Regions from separate parts of the Peribacillus sp. P4_D6 genome, predicted to be linked through region 3. Evidence: riboswitches for the same ligand, from Rfam matches in the RefSeq annotation. Region 3 holds a riboswitch; each other region holds the start of a gene.
What was found. A riboswitch is a leader RNA that binds a small molecule or an ion and turns the genes downstream of it on or off. The one in region 3 is predicted to bind cobalamin.
Positions count from the first base shown of each region.

Region 1 (5,886 bases), on a different contig from region 3:
ACTCATCAAGATCAGCCGTATCACGGCCGACGATATAGGAAAGCTTTACCCTCGCTTCAGGGAAATCCCGTTCATTAAGCGGAAAGCAAACATCCATCCCAGCTTGCTTCAGGCCCTTCTGAGCTATCGTTGTGGAAATGACAACAGCTTCCCAAAGGATACCTGCAAGTGGATGGATTAGATAAGCCAAATAAACGGTAAGAACTGTAATCAATAACACCGCCGATAGGACGATGATCAACATGAAGAGCCCTTTCCGTTTCTTATATGCCCCTTTATTGAATGCCAGGTCCAACTTGCTAATCATCGTTCCTATCCATTTGACTGGATGCGGCCAACTTGGCGGATCTCCAATTAATAAATCAAGGAAGAACGCCAGCGTAACCGCAAAAAGATGATGATAAATCATAATTCCTCAATCCGTTTCCGATTATTCGTCAATGCTTCCACTGTACAATCATATACACCGCGACTGATCAGCTTCCCTAACGGAGTGATGGTGCCTGCATATTGAAGCTTTGCCCCTCTTTGAGTTGCCGCAATCAACATGCTGTCTGTCGATGTTCCTGTTGCACAAGTATTTGTCACCTTATCCATGACATGCAAATCATGAAGCGCTTTTACTTTTGCCTCGGTCGCAGTCACTATACTGTGGATATATGCCTCTTCTGCCAAATGCCCATTTACGAATATCCATGTATTTATCGTTCCTGGAGCGGAACTCCAAGAATGCCGGTCAGCTAATGAAGCGTCGATAGCATTCCCTACACCGGCCGTCACAATGATAAAAACCGAGAAATCTTCAGCTCTTAATAGCTTGCTTGCGACCGTATCGAGAAAGACAGCTGTCATCATCCCTACCGTTTCCTGAGGCTCAAAACCATGAGCTGTTAAATAGTCGGCCATTTCAACATGATGATCCTCGCAATCATAACCATGATGGACGTGCCTATTCACAAAATACTTATGCCAGCCCGTCCCAGAACCAGTCACTCCAGAAGACATCGTTCTAAGCGGGATCGGAGACTTCAATTGAATCATCTCAAATCCGACTGTCAAATAAGATTCATCAATTTCCAACGGGATGGTATCCTGGCCATGCTTTTCCGGAACGATGAACATTTGCGGTTTCGGAAGGGCGGGATGCGGATGTTTTTCGATCGTCGTATGATATACACCCTGAATCCGTTCCTGTTGAAGCACTTCATTCGGCACATCAACAACCTGAATCTGCCCTTTCTCAAGCAGCATAAGCCGATCACAATATAATCCAGCCAAATTCAAATCATGAAAAATTGAAATAACGGTCAACTTCTGCTCTTTTGCCATTTTCCTCATTAGATCAAGAAGATCTTTTTGATAGGAAAGATCCAAATGGTTCGTAGGTTCATCCAAAAAAAGGATTTCCGGCTCTTGGGCAAGGGCCTGTGCCAGCAGGACCCTCTGCCTTTCCCCTCCTGATAATCGATCAAAATGAAGATCCTGAAAATCAGCTACTCCCGTTTGTTCCATCACCCGCTGGACAATCGATTCATCTTCTGCGGACCAACTATGGAACCAACCTGATTGATGGGCATATCGCCCAAGCGAGACCGTCTCTTTTACTGTATAGGAGAAAGCTAATGAGGAATGTTGAGGGAGCACGGCAATGACCTGTGCAAGTTGTTTTGACGAATAATCCTTCAAATCCCTGCCGCTTATCCGTACGCTTCCGCCTTTATAATCGAGCACCCCGCTAAGCATACTTAAAAGCGTCGTTTTCCCGCTGCCATTAGGACCAAGAATCCCGAATAATTCCCCTTTATGTACATCAAAAGAGACAGAGTCCAAAACAGCTTTGTTGTGATATCCACCTGTTAACCCTTTTACTTCAAGCATCCGTTTTTACCCTTCTCTCCGTCTCTTTAATAAAATCAGCGCAAATGCAGGTGCCCCGATAAGTGAGGTGATCACCCCGATCGGCAGTTCCGATGGGGCAATGATCGTTCGTGCTACAAAATCGGCCAATATCAAGAATCCGCCTCCTATCAACAATGACAACGGAAGCAAATGTTTATGGTCAGGTCCCCAAATCTTTCGGACAAAATGAGGAATGACCAATCCTACAAAACCAATCGCCCCTGAAACGGCAACGGCTGCCCCTGTCAATGTCGAACCGGCTATCAAGATCCACATTTTCCGCCGCTTGACGTTCACACCTAAGTGTTTTGCCCGGTCTTCCCCGAAAGTCATCGCATTCAATTCTTTTGTATTCATGATCAAGGTCAACGAGCCAATGATAAAAAACGGCAAAATGATTACGATATAATTCCAGCCGCGCATTGAGACGCTTCCCATCAGCCAGCCGATGATTTGTCTTAATTCATCACCCGTCAGCGCAATCATCAATGAAATGAAGGCACTTAAAAACGAGCTGAAAATGATTCCCGTTAAAATGATCGTTTCCACTTTCATCGACCGATCCATTCTTTTTGCAAAAGTCAGTACGCAGAGCATCGTGAGCACTGAACATAAGATGCTCAATGCCGGAAGAGTATATAAACCGATGAATGGCAGTGATATATTCAAAAATATCGTCAATACGGCTCCGACCGATGCTCCTGATGAAATACCTAATGTGTAAGGATCAGCGAGCGGATTCCGGAGCAGTCCTTGAAAAGCCGCACCCGCGATCGCAAGTGATGCCCCAACCAAACCAGCGAGCAGCACCCGCGGCAAGCGGATGTTCATCACGATATTCGTAAGCATCACATCCGGATCGGCAGAAATCGGCAAGTGGAAAATCTCCTTGCCGATTATTTGTATAAGTACGGGAATCGGAACTGGCACCGAACCAAAGGAAATGCCTACCGTCATTGCGAATAACAAAATGAACAACGCAATCAAATAAGCAAACGCCCATTTAGTTGTCAAATTGGTTCGGATAGACTGCTTTGGCAAGTTCCTCTACTCCTTCTATTAAGCGTGGACCGGAACGGGTCACCAAGTCAGAATGGACATCAAAGACTTGGCCATTCTTAACAGCATTTACGTCTTGCCATCCTTTTCGGGCCTTCACTTCACTTACTGCATCTTTCGTATAATAACCATACGTTGTAATGATGACATCAGGATTTGCAGCAATCATCGACTCTTCATCAATTTTTGCCCAACCGTCCAATTCAGCAGCCGCATTATCCGCTGAAATAATAGTAAGCATCTCATTCATGAACGTATTTTTTCCAGGTGTGTATATTTCCGGTGAAGGCGAAACTTCCACTAAAACGGTCTTCCTATCCTCTTTCTTTACGGATTTGGCTTTTTCCTGGATATCCTTGAGCTTCGTTTTCATATCCGCAACGATTTCGTTTGCCTTATCATGTTCTCCCGTTGCCTTTCCAATCATTTCAATAGATTCATAGACTTGGTCAAAGCTTTGTGCATCATTGACTACGAGCACATCTATTCCAGCATCCTTAAGCTGCTGTAAACCCTCATTTGAATTATGGGCACTTGATGCATGCGCAAGAACAAGGTCAGGCTTCATGGAGACAATCAGCTCCGTGTTCATTTCCATTCCGCCAACTTTTTCAATTTCTTTCGTCTCTTCCGGGTAATTATCATTGTCGGAAACACCAACGACCTTTTTACCCAAACCAAGTGCAAAGACCACTTCCGTATTACTTGGTATCAACGAAACGATTTTCTTCGGTTCTTTTTCTATCGTTACCTTTTCCCCACTTGCATCTTTAATCGTAATCGGGAAAGCCTCGTGTTGAGCATGGTTCGTTTGCTCTTTTTCTTTTCCTTCATCAGCAGCACCACCGCAGCCTACCATCATGCCTGCAGTAAGCAACATTAACAGTATCAGACCAAAAATCTTCTTCATTTTCATTCCCCACAATCTTTTTATTTAATTTCTTCATACCTAACAGAGAAAACCAACACTGGAAGATACCCCCAAAAACAAAAAGCATCTCCCGTTAAACGGAAGATGCTTGCATGGCAACAATATCAATACGGACTCTTTCTTAGGGTCTGCCACACACCTTCCCATCCGCGTAGGTTACAGGTGTACGAATTCTGGCAGGTCTCCTGGCTCATGGTCATCGTCAACGGCACCTTCCCATATCTCATACAGTGGTACACAGCCGTAAGCTCCCATATACAGTGGCGGGACCGCGTTGGCATTTCACCAACTTCCCTTTTAAGTCATTAAGACACCAAATCGTTCATATGTATATAATTTTCACTGCCTTCATTATACACCATGTAAGAATCGATTATTATATGATTTTTCTGAACAAGTGCAAAATGCCCCTTCCACCTTCAATGCTTTGAAGCATTTTCAATCAGCGACGCAAACCCATTGAGCGATAACCCTGGTGAAATCCGAACTCGATGCAGAGCATGCATCCCTTGGTCGCTTGAAGCTCCCCCAGGTTCGGTAGTGACTGCCATCTTGTATCCAGCTTCTTCTGACAGCCTGAGACTCTCTTCGTTATACCGGCCAACCGGATAGGAAAGCACTGTCGTGTTCTGGTCGAGGATATGGTCGAACAGCACCTTCGACTGAACCATTTCCGCTTCTTGCTGCTCTGCCGTCATGCGGTTCAGCTCCAAATGGCTGATGGTATGGCTTTCAATTGAAATCCCATCCCTGCTCATCTCCAACATTTGATTTTCAGTCAGGTGATGACCTTTATCAATGGACTTCCCGATCATGAAGACAGTTGCTTTCATATCATGTTCTTTTAATATCGGGAATGCCTCCGTGTAGTTATCTGTATAGCCATCATCAAAAGTAATCCAGACGCACTTCTCACTTGGCATCCGATTCTCGGTTAAAACGAGGAATGCTTCTTCAGGGGATAATGTATAGTAACCATTCTCCCGAAGCCAAGCCATCTGTGATCGGAATTCCTCCCTTGGAACCCGAAGGCCATTCCCTTCAGAAATACTGTGATACATCAATATCGGAAGCTGGACCGGGGACTCGGCCTTTAACCAGCCTCCCGTATCGATTTGCCCCTCCGAATCCTGCCCGGTCCCATTCTCAGCCGCTTCGGCCACTTCAATGTCATCTTCCGCAATCGGTGCAGCCGTCTTTGTGCCTATCCCCTCTAAAATCCCTTGTGTGCATCCAGGTAAAATCAAAACCCCCAGCAATGCCGCCATCCTTAAAACTCTATATTTTTTCACTATCATTCTCCTGATTTTTTTATAGTATAATAGTACCAGAAAACCAGTGGACAATAAAGTATTCCATTTAATGAAAAAAGAGGAAAAACGAAAGCTTAGCGACACGCTAAACATTTATGAGGATTTTTTTTCATAAGTATGTGCTATTAGCTTGAAAAGTTTGCCTATAAGAAATATAATAAATAAGTCGTCGACTTTAATATATGTCCCAGTAGCTCAGCAGGATAGAGCGACAGCCTCCTAAGCTGTAGGTCGTAGGTTCGATTCCTATCTGGGACGCTAAAGTTTATAAGCCCTGTTATAATGCGGTTTCTCCGTGTTGTAGCAGGGTTTTTTTCTGTTGGTATGACCGTAAAATCCGGAGATTGTATGTAGGATAAAAGCATTTCTGTACGTAGGAAACAGTGATATTCCATATCACTATTATTTTTCTATGTTTGGAGGTGCTTTTTTTCATGAAAAAACACGTTATTAAACAGCGTGGAACAGCGTTAAAGGAACGGAAATTGACCAGTAAGACTACGGAAAGTTTCACGATTGAATACACACTGCATGAAGCCTTAGATATTTTTCTACGTGCAAAAGTTGCTGAAGGTGTCCGACAGCGAACATAAGGCGAATATGTGTGAAGTGAAAAGGATATTTTCGAAAATTCTTGTTGGACTATAGTAAAAGGGGTTTATCAGTGATACAGACTGATAAACC
Region 1 is NZ_JBFUIQ010000001.1:309,403-315,288, forward strand. It holds gene cbiB (adenosylcobinamide-phosphate synthase CbiB) at 1-409, opposite strand, end outside; gene AC1DVB_RS01460 (heme ABC transporter ATP-binding protein) at 406-1,878, opposite strand; gene AC1DVB_RS01465 (FecCD family ABC transporter permease) at 1,885-2,940, opposite strand; gene AC1DVB_RS01470 (ABC transporter substrate-binding protein) at 2,903-3,868, opposite strand; cobalamin riboswitch at 4,048-4,222, opposite strand; gene AC1DVB_RS01475 (polysaccharide deacetylase family protein) at 4,309-5,157, opposite strand; tRNA gene AC1DVB_RS01480 (tRNA-Arg) at 5,387-5,460, shown strand; gene AC1DVB_RS01485 (hypothetical protein) at 5,637-5,795, shown strand.
Region 1: it holds a riboswitch for cobalamin, as region 3 does, so the genes downstream of both, AC1DVB_RS01470 (ABC transporter substrate-binding protein) here and metE (5-methyltetrahydropteroyltriglutamate--homocysteine S-methyltransferase) in region 3, are expected to answer to the same signal.

Region 2 (5,886 bases), on a different contig from region 3:
AGGTAAAGTAAAATGGTTTAACGCAGAAAAAGGTTTCGGTTTCATCGAAGTTGAAGGCCAAGACGATGTATTCGTACATTTCTCAGCTATCCAAGGTGAAGGCTTCAAAACGCTTGAAGAAGGCCAAGAAGTTTCTTTCGAAATCGAGCAAGGCGCTCGTGGACCACAAGCTGCTAACGTTCAAAAATAATTGAACGCATATAAAAAAAAGACTCCGATTTTGGAGTCTTTTTATTTTTCCTTTTTTTCGGCGATTTCCTTTAATGCTTTGTCCAATTTTTCTTCGATCCGTTTAGTACGATTAAAATGCCCTGACAGGAAAAACACGATGAATATAACGAATGCGACAAGCACTAGCATGAAAAGGATAGGAAGGAACTGGGTTATATTCTCAGTCATTGGATATCATCTCCTTTTTTCTCCATTATACTTCATGCTTACCGTTGCTATGATTGAGGGAGCCAAGTTTTAAAAAAAACACTGAAAGGGGATATGCGAAAACGCAATCCCCTTTCAGTCAGTTCTGGAATAGCGAAGCGAACTTTTGAAGTCTGTGCAGGTCTGATTCTTGATACATCTGTTCTATCTTCAATGTCACCAATAACTGGCTCTTCGCAAATAACATATCCCGGAAATGATCGACCGCCCCACAAAAATGATTATAATTGGTTTCGCCAGTGCCGAAGACTCCCGTTTTCAGGCGAGCGATAGGCAACTGTTCCAGTTCTTTATAAAAGGCTGCTGATTTAGCGGGAAGCTCCCCATTGCCCCATGTATAGGTGCCGACGATCAAGGCATCGTAATCCGGCAATGTACGTAAATCGAATTCATTCATTCGATATAAGAAAGCCTCAGGTAAAAGGGCAGCGAGGGCTTCGGCAAGCGCTTTTGTATTGCCGCCGGCAGAATGATAGACAATGGCGATTTTACAGCTCATCGAACCCATTGCTGGCATTTACTTGACTGTATGTCCTTGACTTCTGTTCGAAGAAATCGGTTTTGGTAAGGCCGATGGATTCATCATCGAACGTTTTGATCCATGGCATCGGGTTCTCGCCATACTCTTTATACAAATTTTCAAGGCCTAGCATACGTAACCGTTTGTTGGCGATATATTCGATGTACTCATTGAATTCTTCCAAATCGAGATCGGCTTTCGTTTGGATATCTTCGAGCATATATTCAGACCATTCCTTTTCGAGTTCGACTGCTTTTTCAATCGTTGTATAGATGAACTTCGTGTTTTCTTCATTATTTAACTCAGGATATTCATACATCAAGATTTGAACGAGCATGCCAATGAAATCGAAATGGACCATTTCATCGCGATGAATATAGGATATCATCGTAGCTGAACCGGTCATTAGATTTTGGCGTCCTAGATTATAATAAAAGGCGAAAGCCAAATAGAAATAAATCCCTTCAAGGTTCGTTGAATGGATCAGTGCCTCGAATAAATGCTGAGGGCTGGGATCGTCCACGAACGTTTGATAAGCATCAACGATCGGTTGGTTACGCTTAATCACTTCAGGATGTTCTTTGATGCGGTCGAAAAGCTGTTTTTGCTTGCCTACCGGAATCAAGGAAGCAAGGATATAGGAATAAGACTCATTATGGATCGATTCCTGCTGGGCCATGTTGGCCAAGATAGCTTTTGCCGCCGGATCTTTTATGTACCGGAGGATCTCTACTAAAGTGGGCGTTTGAAGACTGTCCATTCCAGCAATCATCGTAAGGATTTCGAGAAAAGCGTCCTGGATATCTTCATCCAATTCGCCCCACTGCTTTTTATCCTGAATCATGTTCACGCTCGAAGGCTTCCAAAAGTTATTGATGAGCTGTGTATAGGTATCATAGAATTTTTCATACTGTATATCGTTCCAAAGGAGGAAGCCTGAAGCTTCTCCTTTGAAAACACCGGTTGCCTTTGTTGGATGCGTCGGTTCGAGCATCCGAATTTTTTTTATATGATTGGTCATTCGTGAAAACTCCTTTAAGAATAGATTACTGGGTCATGATTGACGTTAACTTGAACAGCTTTCGCAGGCATTGTCATATTCGGAAGACGTCGAACGAACATAATACGTTGATTTCAACCCGCTTTCCCATGCCGTTAAATGGATGTCCAAAAGGACCTTCGCTTTGATTGTATTGTGTACATACAGATTAAAGCTGATTGCTTGGTCAATATGGCGTTGGCGGGCTGCATTTTGCCTGATGCTTTCCAGTTGATCCAAATTGAATCGCGTCTTTTTATAATATTCATACGTATTTGGCGTCAAGCCTGGTGCGGTCACCTTGAATTTGAAGTTTTTCTTTTCTTCGTAAAATTCAATTTCATACAAAGGATCGATTCCATCCGTGGAATTACCGATTTTGGCTGTCGATGAATTGGGGGCAATCGCCATTAAATAGCCATTACGGGTTCCGTGCTCCTGCACGTCTGCTTTTAAATCCAGCCATTTTTGATCTGTATAGTCACGCAGTTCGAAATAGTCCCCTGTATGCCAATCAGAACCTTCAAAGTATGGGTAAGATCCTTTTTCCTTGGCCAGTTCGTTGGATGCCTTGATAGTTAAGTAAGCGATCTTTTCGTATAAAGCATCTGCATAGCGAACAGCCTCATCGGATTCCCAATAAATATTCTGTGTGGCAAGTAAATGATGCCATCCAAACGTTCCTAAACCAATTGCCCGGTACCGTTTGTTCGAGATGGATGCTTGTTTGACAGGAAGATTATTCACATCAATGACATTGTCCAGCATACGGATCTGAATGGGAATCAATCTTTCCAGAACATCGCTGCCCACCGCTCGGGGCAAGTTAATGGATGAAAGGTTGCAGACAACGAAATCGCCGCTTTTACGAACCACAACAACATCTCCATCTTCTGTTTCATATTCATCCGTGATCGTCGAAGGGCTTAGGTTTTGGGCAATCTCCGTGCAAAGGTTAGAACAATAAATCATACCTTTATGTTTATTCGGATTCTTCCGATTCACTTCATCGCGGTAGAACATATACGGTACGCCTTCTTCTAATTGAGAAATCATGATGCTTTTCATGATGTCCATCGCATTGATTTTTTCAAAGCTATAGTTTGGAAGCGTGCCATTTTCTGCGGCCTCGACAGCAAGTGCATAATGATTCCTGAAGCTTCCTTCGCCTTTCTTTTCGTCATAAAGATCTTCAAGTGAAAATCCAAGGGTTTGCTTAACGGTATGCGGATCGAAAAGATACCATTCTTTTCTGTCGCGTACAGCCTCCATGAATAAATCCGGTATGCATACACCTGTAAAAATATCATGTGCTTTTAATCGGTCATCCCCGTTTTGAGTCTTCAAATCGAGGAAGCTCATGATATCTTTATGCCAGGCATCCAAGTAAATCGCGATGGCGCCTTTACGTTGCCCCAATTGATCGACACTTACAGCTGTCTGGTTGAATAGTCGAATCCAGGGCGTCGTGCCGGAACTGTTTCCAGAGAAACCGCGGATATCGGAACCAAGCGAGCGAACCTTACCGACGTAAAGACCAACACCGCCGCCGAATTTAGATACTTTTGCCGCATCGTAGTTTGATAGGTAAATTCCGTCGATGGAATCTTCAATTGCGTCGATAAAGCAGGAGCTTAACTGTCCATGTGTTTTACCTGCATTGGAGAGTGTAGGAGTCGCAACGGTCATATAAAGGTTGGACATGGCCCAGTATGCTTCTTTTATCAGTTGCAGGCGGTGCTCCGTTTTTTCCATTCGCATGATTTCCATCGCGATGATCATGAAACGTTCTTGCGGCAGTTCGAAGACCTTGTCCTTTTTTGGGCGGGCCAGATAACGGTCATTCAATAAGTAGATGCCTATGTAAGAGAATAATTTATCTTTTTCCGGGTCGATCACCGATCCCAATTCCTCAATTTCCGCTTTTGTATATGAAGATAGCAGTTCTGGTTTATAAATGGGATAACGCTGACCTTCCGATAGCTGGGAGAGTTCTGTGATCAGCTCATAGAATGGGCCATAACTCTTGCCTTCATAACCTCGATTGGCCTGTGCATCCCTATACATTGTATTCAACAGTTCTGCTGCAGCAACGAAAGTCCAATCCGGGGCATCGATATCCACGCCTTCAAGAGCGAGCTGAATCAGTTTTTTTGAAGCCTGTTCTTCGGTTGAGTCACTTTTGCGATCAAGCCATTTTGTAAAACGCTTTTTGAACTTTTCCATATCGAGACGGCCTTCGAATTCCTTCGATAACATCTCAAGCTGGATGGATTTCGCTTCTGTGTCATTTTCACTTATGGTAGAGTTATATGTTTGAGTCATTAATAATCCTCCTTGTTAACTTCCGCTAAAATAAAAAAACCGCCCAAAGAATTGAGCGGATCAAACGATAGAATAAAAGAGGCATGAAAAAATAGCCGTTATACTATCGTTTCATCATCTCAATCCCCGAAGAATAAGAAACGTGAAAAATTCAAGGCAGGTCTCCTGACTCATGATCATCCTACTTTGAGTCCTTCCCGTATAGAGAGCTATACAGTGGTTTTCTCATTTCGTCACATTTACAGTTGCGAGGACAGTTCCGGGTTTACACCGGATTCCCTTTTCAGCCATCACTGGCACCTTGGATTATAAAAATTCTATATATAGTTATTGGAATTGTTTATGTAATCAATATCTAGTATTTCTGCTTATATTATCGTAAGCCATATACGATGATAATTCAACTAATATATTTGAAAAAAACCAATCCTTATCTATTGACAAAGTGATGGAAGAGGGTGGGGGAATGAAAGATTTTATGGGGGAATGGATAAATCAAGCGCTGATTTTACGGGATTTTGTGTTAAAATAAAGTGTCTAGTAAAGGTGGCTCTCCGTTATTGCACTGAGGGGATTCGCGGAAAAATATTTATGAAAAAGGGGATAAAATCTTGGAAAAAGTATTAGTTTTTGGACATAAAAACCCGGATACAGACACAATCTGTTCAGCAATCGCTTATGCAGATCTTAAAAAACAGCTAGGTATCAACGCTGAACCAGTTCGTCTGGGTGAAGTGAATGGTGAAACTCAATATGCATTGGACCAATTCAAATTCGATGCTCCCCGTCTTGTGGAAAAAGTTGCAGGGGAAGCTGATGGCGTAATCCTGGTCGATCATAACGAACGTCAGCAAAGCGCTGAAGATATTGACCAAGTCCGTGTGTTGGAAGTTATCGACCATCACCGTATCGCTAACTTTGAAACAAGCGATCCATTATATTACCGTGCGGAACCAGTTGGCTGTACGGCAACCATCTTAAATAAAATTTATAAAGAAAACGGCATTGAAGTCCCTAAAGCAATCGCAGGTCTTATGCTGTCTGCCATCATTTCCGATTCTTTATTGTTCAAATCGCCGACTTGCACGGAGCAGGACGTTGCAGCAGCAATGGAACTCGCTGCCATTGCTGGAGTCGACGCTGAAAAATATGGCTTGGAAATGTTGAAAGCGGGAGCTGACTTAAGCGACAAAACGATTGCCCAGCTCATCACTCTTGATGCCAAGGAATTCTCCATGGGAATGGCTAAAGTGGAAATAGCACAGGTCAATGCCGTTGATCCGAACGAAGTCCTTGCTAAGCAAGCAGAATTGGAAGCAGCGATTGAAGCGGTCATCGCAGTGAAGGAATTGGACTTGTTCCTATTCGTCGTTACGGATATCCTGACTAATGATTCCGTTGCCTTGGCCCTTGGTAAAGCGGCATATGCGGTTGAAAAGGCATATGACGTTTCATTAAACAATAACATCGCCGTCTTGGAAGGCGTTGTATCGCGTAAAAAACAAATCGTTCCGGTCTTAACCGACGTATTCAGCAAATAATTCAGGAAAAGGGTTGCTCATTA
Region 2 is NZ_JBFUIQ010000026.1:42,470-48,355, reverse strand. It holds gene AC1DVB_RS11065 (cold-shock protein) at 1-190, shown strand, start outside; gene AC1DVB_RS11060 (hypothetical protein) at 232-399, opposite strand; gene AC1DVB_RS11055 (flavodoxin domain-containing protein) at 518-955, opposite strand; gene AC1DVB_RS11050 (ribonucleotide-diphosphate reductase subunit beta) at 927-1,979, opposite strand; gene AC1DVB_RS11045 (ribonucleoside-diphosphate reductase subunit alpha) at 2,025-4,322, opposite strand; cobalamin riboswitch at 4,461-4,641, opposite strand; gene AC1DVB_RS11040 (manganese-dependent inorganic pyrophosphatase) at 4,934-5,863, shown strand.
Region 2: it holds a riboswitch for cobalamin, as region 3 does, so the genes downstream of both, AC1DVB_RS11045 (ribonucleoside-diphosphate reductase subunit alpha) here and metE (5-methyltetrahydropteroyltriglutamate--homocysteine S-methyltransferase) in region 3, are expected to answer to the same signal.

Region 3 (5,886 bases):
AAAATAAAAAAGCCATCCCTTCTGATCAGGACGTCGTCGAAATAGATGTCACCGCCCCCATATTCCGGACGCTGGATCAAGACCATATCCCAATGTATCGATGACCGGTTTCCATTATCCGCTTCATCATAGGCAAGCCCAAGAGCCAAGTGCAGACTCCCGCTTATTTTCTCATCGAACAAAATATCGTCCATAGGTTCCAATATGTATGGATTGATTCCAATAGCGAACTCCCCTATAAACCGGGACCCTTCATCAATATTCAGAATTTGGTTCATTTCAAGATCACGATTGGAAGTCGCTTTAATGATTTTCCCCTTTTTCAAGTTCAATTCTATGTCACTAAAGGTAATTCCTTCATAGGTTGTGGGTGTGTTGAAGGATATCCTTCCATTGAGACTATCTTTTATGGGTGCCGTAAATACTTCCCCATCCGGTAAATTCTTTTTTCCGGCACATATGACGGCCGGCATGCCTTTGATGGAAAAGGTCAAATCTGTCCTTGGTGAAACGATCCTGACTTTGTCAGTACGTTGCATCAAATGTTTTAACGGCTTCAAAGCCGCCTCCATTTTCCCGTAATCCATTGTGCATACGTTCAAAAGAAAGTCTTCGTACCTATAGAAGGTCATGCCGGCTTTTTGCGCTGATGCCTTGGTGGGATAATTAAGTAAGACCCAACGTCGGTTGTTTACATAAAAAAGTGTAGGGGAATTCATGGCCTCCCCTTGAAGACGGTGCCTCTCGATGGGAACATCAGTCATTTCCGCATTGTTTTCTTCCCCAGTGATGATGATGACCGCATCGATATCCGTATATTTCTTCAAGGCCCATTGTGAAGCTGTGTCAAGCTGCTCCTTCACATTCCCTAGTAACAGGTGGCGGCTTATCTCATCGTCCTCGAGTTCCACATATGGATAAGCACCCACTCTGTATATTTCATCAATCAACTCTTTCAATAATGGTTTCGTGTTGATATGCCCCCGTATGAGGATTCTCTCTTTAGGCTGTAATTGTATCGAATGATGAACCAGCCTGGCTGCAAGCTTCGTTATCCTCTCATCCTTCATCTGCCTATCCCTTATTTTTCGAGTTCGCGAAGAGTTTCAAGCGCTTCTTCGACGTGGCCTTTAACCTTTACTTTACGCCATTCTTTGACTACATTTCCAGCCTTATCAATCAGGAAAGTTGAACGTTCAATGCCCATATACTCCTTGCCGAAGTTCTTTTTCAATTGCCAAACATCAAATGATTCAGCCGCTTCATGATTTTCGTCAGCCAGCAGCAGAAAAGGCAATCCATGTTTTTCGATGAATTTTTCATGACGTGCCGCTGGATCTGGGCTGATACCAAGGATGACCGCGTTCAATTCCTCGAATTGCTCATTATGGTCCCGGAAATCACAGGCCTCCGTCGTGCAACCTGGCGTCATGTCTTTTGGGTAAAAATATAATACAATGTTTTTCCCCTTAAAATCCGATAGGGAAACCATTTCACCATTGTTTGCAGGGAGTTTGAAATCAGGTGCTTTTTCGCCAATTTTAACAGTCATATTGAACCCTCCATTTCTTTCATTATGGTAAGAGTACCCAATAATCGAAAGAAACACAACTTTCATTTATCCTTCCTATCTTTCTGCTCCAGATCGATCACCGTACGAATCACGAACGCTGCAGGCAGTGTATACCCAATGAAGGCCTGAATGGTAGCTATCATCCTACCCATGCCAATCGGGGCTATATCTCCATATCCTACAGAAAACATCGTCATCGCACTAAAATAAAAAGAAGTCTTCAATTGTTCATAGAAAGTCCCATCCAACCGATTGCCCATATCAAGAATCACCGAATGATTCTGAAGCTCGTATAATAAATATATCAGTGCAAATCCAACTAATATCGTCGCATATAAATTGCCAAGCCACAGCATATCCTCAAGAGAAAATTTCTTTCCTCCCGACTCAACAAGAAATAACGTACGAATGCTCATCACCATGCAAAAAATGATCCCTGCAATCAAGATGTAGAAAGTCATCCCCCACGCCCCATTTCAAAACGCCACTTCCTCTATACATACTCCCTGTCCAAACAATATATTCTTTTTAGGAATCAGCCTTATCACCGACAAACGCATTAAACGGAAACTTTCCCTAATCCTTTTTCCATGTTGACCCTTTTGGTCGGATATGTTAAGATTGTCTAAATTTTTATAATAGTTTTTATTTTATAAATCTTTGACCTGCAAACAGTTAACAAGGCAGGTTTTGCAAAATTTCATATGTGGAAATAGGTTCCTAATTTTCATTAGGATTAAAAGGGAAGTCCGGTGTAATTCCGGCACGGTCCCGCCACTGTAATGGGAATGTTAGCGTCAATCAATATGCCACTGATCAACGGATCGGGAAGGCCAGCCGCTAATGATATTCCCCAAGTCAGGAGACCTGCCTATTTCGACAACACTGTTTTAACCTACGGGAGATAGGGAGGTGTTAGGGACCTTATAATTGTAAGGGGCATTTTGCATGCCTCTTTATTTTAAGCATTTCTAACTTTCTTTTTTGACGGTTAGGAATGCTTTTTTTATTGTTTGATCAATTGAATGTAGGAGGATGGGAATTTTGAAGAGCAGCAGTTTGGGTTACCCTCGAATCGGGGAAGATCGTGAATGGAAACGTACATTGGAAGCATACTGGTCAGGTAAAATCGATGAAGCGGAATTTACGGCACAACTAAAGGCAATCCGTATAGGCAACTTACAAAAACAGCAGCAACGGGGCATTGATATCATCCCTGTCAACGACTTCACTTTCTATGATCAAATGCTCGATATGTCCGTCATGTTCGGTCTTGTTCCTGAACGTTATTCAGCTTATGAAGGCGGAAGTGTCCCCCTTTCCGTTTATTATTCAATGGCCCGGGGAAACAATGATGAAGTCGCTTCAGAAATGACGAAATGGTTCAATACAAACTATCACTATATTGTCCCTGAATTAAAACTGGCACAGCTTACTTTAACAGAAAATAAACCACTTACAGCATATCGGGAAGCCAAGGAAAAGCTAGGGATCGAATCGAAGCCCGTTTTGATCGGACCTTATACTTTCCTCTCCCTTTCAAAAGGCTTTAATAAACAGGAAATCCCTGGCATCATCCTGAGTCTGCTTCCCCTATACACGCAAATCCTGCGGGAGTTGGAGCAAGAAGGCGTGAAGTGGGTTCAAATGGACGAACCTTCCCTTGTTTCATCCATTTCCAAAGATGATATGCAAACTGTTACTTACCTCTATGAAAAACTGAATGAAGCAGCACCAAACCTGAACATCATGCTACAAACATACTTTGATGCCGTGGAACACTATCAAGAAGTCATCGAATTAAAAGTCCAAGGAATCGGTCTTGATTTTGTACATGATAAAGGAAGGAATTTAAGTAACCTTGAGGCATTTGGTTTCCCGAAGGACAAAGTGCTTGCAGCGGGTGTGATTGACGGAAAAAACATTTGGCTATCCGATTTATCCAAAAAAATCGAATTGATCGAGACACTTAAGAAACAGGTAGCTGAGGACCAAATCTGGCTACAGCCCTCTTGCTCCCTGCTTCATGTCCCGGTGACCGTTCGTAATGAAACCGCCCTTTCAAAAGAAGTGAAAGAGGCCCTTGCTTTCGCTGATGAGAAACTTGAGGAAATCACACTTTTGGTCAAAGGGAATAATCAAGGCATTGAAGCAATCGCCGAAAAAGTGGATGTCAATAAATTTACGATTCAAACGTTAGCCAATTCAAATGTCCGAAACCACGGGTCTGTACAATCCAATGTCGAAAAGGTTAAAAACAGGACTGCCGGCCGTCAGCTTCCATTTAAAGACCGTTACCAAAAACAACAGGAATTTTTCAAATTACCTTTTCTCCCTTCGACTACGATCGGCAGCTTTCCGCAGACATTTGAAGTTAAACAAGCACGCGGGAAATTCAATAGAGGAGAATGGACAGCCAAGCAATATGAAACATTCGTTAACGAAGAAATCGGCAGGTGGATCGAAATCCAAGAAGAAATCGGTTTGGATGTTCTCGTTCATGGGGAATTCGAACGGACGGATATGGTTGAATACTTCGGTCATAAATTAGGCGGATTCGTCTTTTTAGAAAAGGGTTGGGTACAATCCTATGGATCCCGCTGCGTGAAACCGCCAGTCATCTACGGCGACATCCATTTCATCGAACCGATGACAGTCAAGGAAAGTGTATACGCACAATCACTGACGAAGAAGACGGTGAAGGGAATGCTGACAGGTCCTGTTACGATTTTGAACTGGTCTTTCGTCCGTGATGATATTTCCAGGGAGAATGTTTGCTTTCAGCTGGCGCTCGCTTTAGAAAAAGAAGTCATTGCCTTGGAATCTGCTGGAATTAAAATGATTCAGGTTGATGAGCCTGCACTTAGAGAAGGTCTGCCATTGAAAAAAAGCGATCGCGACGAGTATTTGAACTGGGCATTGAATTCATTCTTGATATCCACATCTAGCGTGGAGGATACAACCCAAATTCACACGCATATGTGCTATTGCGACTTCAACAGTTTCATGGATGTCATCTCCTCCCTCGATGCCGATGTAATTTCCATCGAAACATCCCGCAGTCATGGGGAGCTCGCTTCCGCATTCGAGGAAAAAACATATGAAAAAGGCATTGGCCTGGGGGTGTATGATATTCACAGCCCGCGTGTGCCGGCAGTGGAAGAAATGGTCGATATGATTGAACGGGGCATCAAGGTATTGGATAAAGACCAGTTTTGGATCAATCCCGACTGCGGCCTGAAAACAAGGGGTATCCCGGAAACCGTCGCTTCCCTGAAAAACATGGTCGAAGCAGCAAAAGTCGTCCGTAAAAACCTTTTAGTAAACCAGCAGGCAAATGATTGAAAAGAACGCTGCCCATCCAACACAGCAGTCACGGACTTTTTTAACCGACCTTGTTTTTCCACCGGATACAAATCATCATAATACCATCTTTGGCGGAAAAGTAATGGCCTATGTGGATAAAATAGCTTGCATTTCCGCTATGCGACATTGTCGAAAACCCGTTGTGACTGCTTCAAGCGACTCTTTTGATTTTTTGGCCCCCATCAAAACAGGGGACGCGATCAACCTTGAAGCTTATGTCACCTGTACTCATCGCACATCAATGGAGGTATTCGTGAAAGTGGAGCGAGAGAACCTATTAACAGGTGAAAAACAGCTTACGGCACGCGCTTTTTTAACGATGCTTGCCATTGATGAAGACGGTAAGCCGACAAACGTACCTCAGGTCATTCCGGAAACGGAAGAGGAAAAACAGCAATATGTTCAAGCCCAAGCAAGATATATTGAAAGAAAGAAAAAACGGAACTAAACAAAAACCCCTTCAACATGAATCTGTTGAAGGGGTTCTTTCAGTTCCCTGCCCCGCGGTACCTCTTCACTCCCTGATTCCATATGAAAATGGATATCACGAAAAAGGCAACCCCAATTACAGGTGTGGCAAATGCATATGCATACCATTCTTCTTTTCTTAGGAAATAAGATGCCGGATAGACACCGACAAACGCGAATGGCAGCACCCATGTAAGGACAAAACGGATGACCTTATTATAAATATCAACAGGATAGCGCCCGTAGTTCCCGATATTGTACATCATTGGCATGATGGATGTTTTCGCATCCGACCAGAACCCAATGCTTGCTATCGCAACGAATATGGCTGCATAGGCAAGTGCCCCGCCTATTGCAAAAACGATGAAAAGAATCGGGTCATACCACGCAAGCTGAAGATCCAATGAAATCGCCGAATAGAATATGATGATCAAACCGGTCACAACTCCAAATAACGCTTCAAGCTCGATTCTTTCTAA
Region 3 is NZ_JBFUIQ010000017.1:3,626-9,511, forward strand. It holds gene AC1DVB_RS08195 (aminopeptidase) at 1-1,070, opposite strand, end outside; gene bcp (thioredoxin-dependent thiol peroxidase) at 1,082-1,552, opposite strand; gene AC1DVB_RS08205 (potassium channel family protein) at 1,615-2,034, opposite strand; cobalamin riboswitch at 2,271-2,462, shown strand; gene metE (5-methyltetrahydropteroyltriglutamate--homocysteine S-methyltransferase) at 2,609-4,918, shown strand; gene AC1DVB_RS08215 (acyl-CoA thioesterase) at 4,911-5,387, shown strand; gene AC1DVB_RS08220 (ABC transporter permease) at 5,428-5,886, opposite strand, start outside.

Region 4 (4,402 bases), on a different contig from region 3:
CATTACGACGACTGTCAATAACCCCTCACTGATGGCCAAGGGAATTTGGGTCAGGGCAAAAATCCCTGCAAATTTACTGAAAGAGGCCATGAATCCTCCTACCTCGGAAGGGAAAGCAAGAGCAAGTTGAACAGAAGTTACCACATAGGTGCCCAAATCCCCAAAAGCAGCTGCCAAGAATACGGCAAGTGAAAAAGACCATCCCAATTTAGTTGCGGCCTTGAAGACAAAGTAAGCAATGAAGGGTCCGCAAACGGCCATGGAGAATGCATTGGCCCCTAATGTCGTCAATCCTCCGTGTGCCAGTAAAACAGCTTGAAATAACAGAACGATGGAGCCGACCACACTCATGGCCAATGGTCCGAATAGTATGGAACCTAAACCAACTCCGGTAGGGTGCGAAGAACTTCCCGTAACGGAAGGAATCTTTAGGGCCGATAATATAAATACAAATGCGCCCGATAGGCCAAGTATCATTTTTGTTTCTGGGTTTTCCCTTACTTTGGACCTAATGGACCGGTAACCCAAGATTAAAAATGGAAGCGTCACGGCCCACCAGAATATAGCCCATTCTATGGGTAAAAAGCCCTCCATGATATGCATGGCCAATKCCCGTTTCGGGACAAAAAGCAGTAAAATGACAAAATAAATAATTTTCCAATTGGTTCTTTTCATTCTTTCTCCTTTCAACACTTTTTATTGTTCTGATCAATCTTGAGAAGAAAAGCGGCGCGCCCAAACTAAAAAGCACTTCTCTCAAAGGAAAGAAGTGCGTAATGAACAGGAATTTTGCAGCATGAACCAACCATGGGCCATTTTGCCTGATCCGCACGCCCATCCTCGTAGGCTGAAACAGTTTCACGCTTCATGGCAGGTCTCCTGGCTTTGGTTCATCATCCCATTACATCCTTCCCATCTCATTTGACAGTGGATTAAAGTTAACGTAATGGAACTTCCCTTTACAGTGGCGGGACCGCTCCGGATTTTCACCGGCTTCCCTTTTAAGCTGAATTCCGAGAAATTCAACACCATGAAACTTATGTAATTATTTAGAAAATTCTCGTATAGTGTACCATAAAGAAATAATTCCAGCTACACTATCTTTTTTTGGAGGCCGAAATTTGTTGCGAGGAAAGGATTGTAACTGGTTTTACACGTTTAAACTTTTCTAAACAGTCGGAATAAACTATTGAATTTTGACAAAGTTGTTATATGATAGATTAAGTTAGTTGGAAATGTATAATAAAACCAAATATTTCATTTTAAAAGTGCCCTTGTGTGAATAAGCAAGGGATAATAGGGAAATCGGTGAAAATCCGATGCAGCCCCCGCTACTGTAAACGCTGATGAAATTGTCGATAGCCACTGGCATGATGCCGGGAAGGGACAAAGTAAAATGAAGCGTAAGCCAGGAAACCTGCTTTTAAAATTGCATGATACTTTTCGGAGGGAAAGGTAGAAGGACTATGACGATTTTGGGAGGATTTGGCATGCTTGCCTTTGGCTCCTCATTCATATAGTTTTTTTAAAACCTTGACTCTTATGTTAAGGTTTTTTATTTTGCCTTTTCCCTGAACTCAGGAGGAAGAAGATGACTACTTGGAACTTGACGGGTACAAATACGCATCTGTTGATTTGTAATGGGAGCAGCTGCATGAAAAAGGGCGGGGAAGAAGTAACCCAAGCGATTCGCGATGAAATTGCTTCAAAAGGACTGGATCTGAAAATCCATACAACGAGGACACGCTGTAACGGAAGATGTAAGGATGCCTGCGTTGTGATTGCCTATCCCCAAGGAAACTGGTATCGAGTGGAAACGCCTGATTTCGGTCGGCAGATCGTCAGTAATATCGATGATGGTGAGTTTGTTCCACAGATGATCTAYCAGTACAATGACGGGGAAATGACCCCTAATCCAGATTTTCCTGCTCATACGRGTATTTCAAAGAACAAAGCGTAAAAGGAGATGTCTTAATGAGTACAAACGGTAAATTATTCGTCGTGGGCTTTGGGCCCGGGAATTTTGAACACATTACCAAACGTGCCGTCGAAGCCCTTCAAGAAAGTGACTACATCATTGGTTATAAAACTTATGTTGAACTCATTCAGGGACTGCTAACAGATCAAACGATCATAAGTACGGGGATGACTGAAGAGGTATCACGTGCACAGGAAGCAGTGAAACAAGCGGAGCTGGGAAAGAAAGTGGCGGTGATTTCCAGTGGGGATGCCGGAGTTTACGGGATGGCAGGGTTGGTTTATGAAGTATTGATTGAAAAAGGCTGGAAAGAAGAAACTGGAGTGGRCATTGAAGTCATTCCTGGCATTTCTGCAATCAACTCATGTGCGTCTTTACTTGGGGCGCCCGTCATGCACGATTCGTGTACGATCAGCCTCAGTGATCATTTAACTCCTTGGGAACTGATCGCTAAAAGGGTTGAAGCAGCTGCAATGGCAGACTTTGTCATTGCACTTTATAATCCGCGCAGCGGCAGGCGGACCCGGCAAATTGTTGAAACACAGAAGATTCTCCTTCGCTACCGCTCGCCGGATACACCTGTCGGGTTGGTGAAAAGTGCTTATCGCGATAGGCAGGATATTGTCATAACCAATTTGCAGGATATGTTGAATCACGATATTGGAATGTTGACAACCGTCATTATCGGTAATTCATCCACCTTTTTATATGATGACAAAATCATCACACCAAGAGGCTATCAGAGAAAATATACGCTGAATTCGGAAAAGCAAACATTGAAGCCGCATCAGCGACTGCAAAAAGAAGCGGAACCGTGGGCATTAGATCAAGAAGCCTTAACCGAGTCCGCTGGAGGAGTTGGATTACTTACAAAAGCACCAGAAAAGAAGCCAGCTTCCTATGAAATGGCAATGGAGGCCCTGTCAAGAGTCAAGGGTCAAGTCGTTAAGCAGTCCATTCAGCCGATTGTTCAGCAAAAAATGGAGTCGGTATTTGAACTTGCCGTTAGTCCAGGTGTGGCGAATAAACAATTCACTCCCAAACAAATGATGACACTTGCGGAAGTTGTCGGGGAAAAGGGAACGATGGAGTATACGCCAAATCATAAAATCGTCTTAAAGATCCCGACAATGGATCCGGAAGTCATTACAGGGAAATTGCAATCAGCAAACTTTCTTTTGTCGCCAATTGGGGATGTACTGACATTAAAAGCCTGTGATTTCTGTGATGGTGAAAAAGCGGAATCCATTCCTTATGCGGACGAAATACACCGGGTGCTTGGCGGAATGAGCATGCCCAAGGAACTGAACATAGGTTTTAATGGGTGTGGGATGGCTTGTTATAGTGCTGTGATGGATGATATCGGGATTGTCTTCCGAAAAGGGAAGTTCGACTTATTTCTTGGAGCTAAACCGGTTGGAAGAACAGCCCATCCGGGTCAGCCGGTAGCGGAAGGCATTGAACCGGAACAGCTTGTAGAACTGATCACGGACATTGTCGGCGAGTATAAGCAAAATGCCCATCCAAATGAGCGGCTTTTTAAATACTTCAAACGTTCGAAAAAGATACAGAATTTTTCTTATCAGGACATCGCTCCCAAAATAAACATAGAGCCTGCGCCTTGTGAAGACTAATCAAGAGGGGGAAAGTAAATGAAAGCAGTTTTGTTCGTAGGACACGGAAGCCGGTTGGCTTCGGGAAATGAAGAAGTCCGTCATTTTATTGAAAATATGATTCCGGCATTGGACGGGCGTTTCCTAGTGGAAACGTGCTTCTTGGAATTTGCGGCACCGAATATATCCAAAGGAATCGATAATTGTGTAAAACGAGGGGCTACTGAAGTTATCGTCATACCGATCATTTTGTTGCATGCAGGACATTCGAAACTACATATCCCAGCTGAAATAGAGGATGGGAAAACCAAGTATCCAGAAGTGAAATTCACATACGGCCAAACGATCGGGGTCCACCATGATGTATTGACGATCCTGACAGACCGTCTTGAGGAAGCGGGATTCGATACGACCTCTGAACATTCTGAGACAGCGATATTGCTAATTGGCCGAGGTGGCAGTGATGCTGATGCCAATAGTGATATATATAAAATTTCACGATTATTATGGGAAAAATTAAGCGTTAAATGGGTTGAAACAGCCTTCATGGGTGTAACGGACCCTCACGTGGATGAAGGTATTGAACGATGCATCCGATTAGGGGCAAAAAAAATTGTGATGTTGCCATATTTCCTCTTCACTGGGGTGTTGATGGAAAGAATGGAGGATATGCTGAAAGGCTATCAAGAGCAATATCATGATCGAGAATTCATATTGGCAAAGTATTTTGGATATCATCCAACCTTACAGAACATTCTGCAAGAACGAGTAATTGAAGCCAGTGAAGGCAAATCAAGCGGGGCGCGTGATT
Region 4 is NZ_JBFUIQ010000143.1:4,207-8,608, forward strand. It holds gene AC1DVB_RS23235 (energy-coupling factor ABC transporter permease) at 1-675, opposite strand, end outside; gene AC1DVB_RS23240 (hypothetical protein) at 741-869, opposite strand; cobalamin riboswitch at 853-1,048, opposite strand; cobalamin riboswitch at 1,250-1,439, shown strand; gene AC1DVB_RS23245 ((2Fe-2S) ferredoxin domain-containing protein) at 1,592-1,960, shown strand; gene cobJ (precorrin-3B C(17)-methyltransferase) at 1,975-3,612, shown strand; gene AC1DVB_RS23255 (sirohydrochlorin chelatase) at 3,631-4,402, shown strand, end outside.
Region 4: it holds a riboswitch for cobalamin, as region 3 does, so the genes downstream of both, AC1DVB_RS23245 ((2Fe-2S) ferredoxin domain-containing protein) here and metE (5-methyltetrahydropteroyltriglutamate--homocysteine S-methyltransferase) in region 3, are expected to answer to the same signal.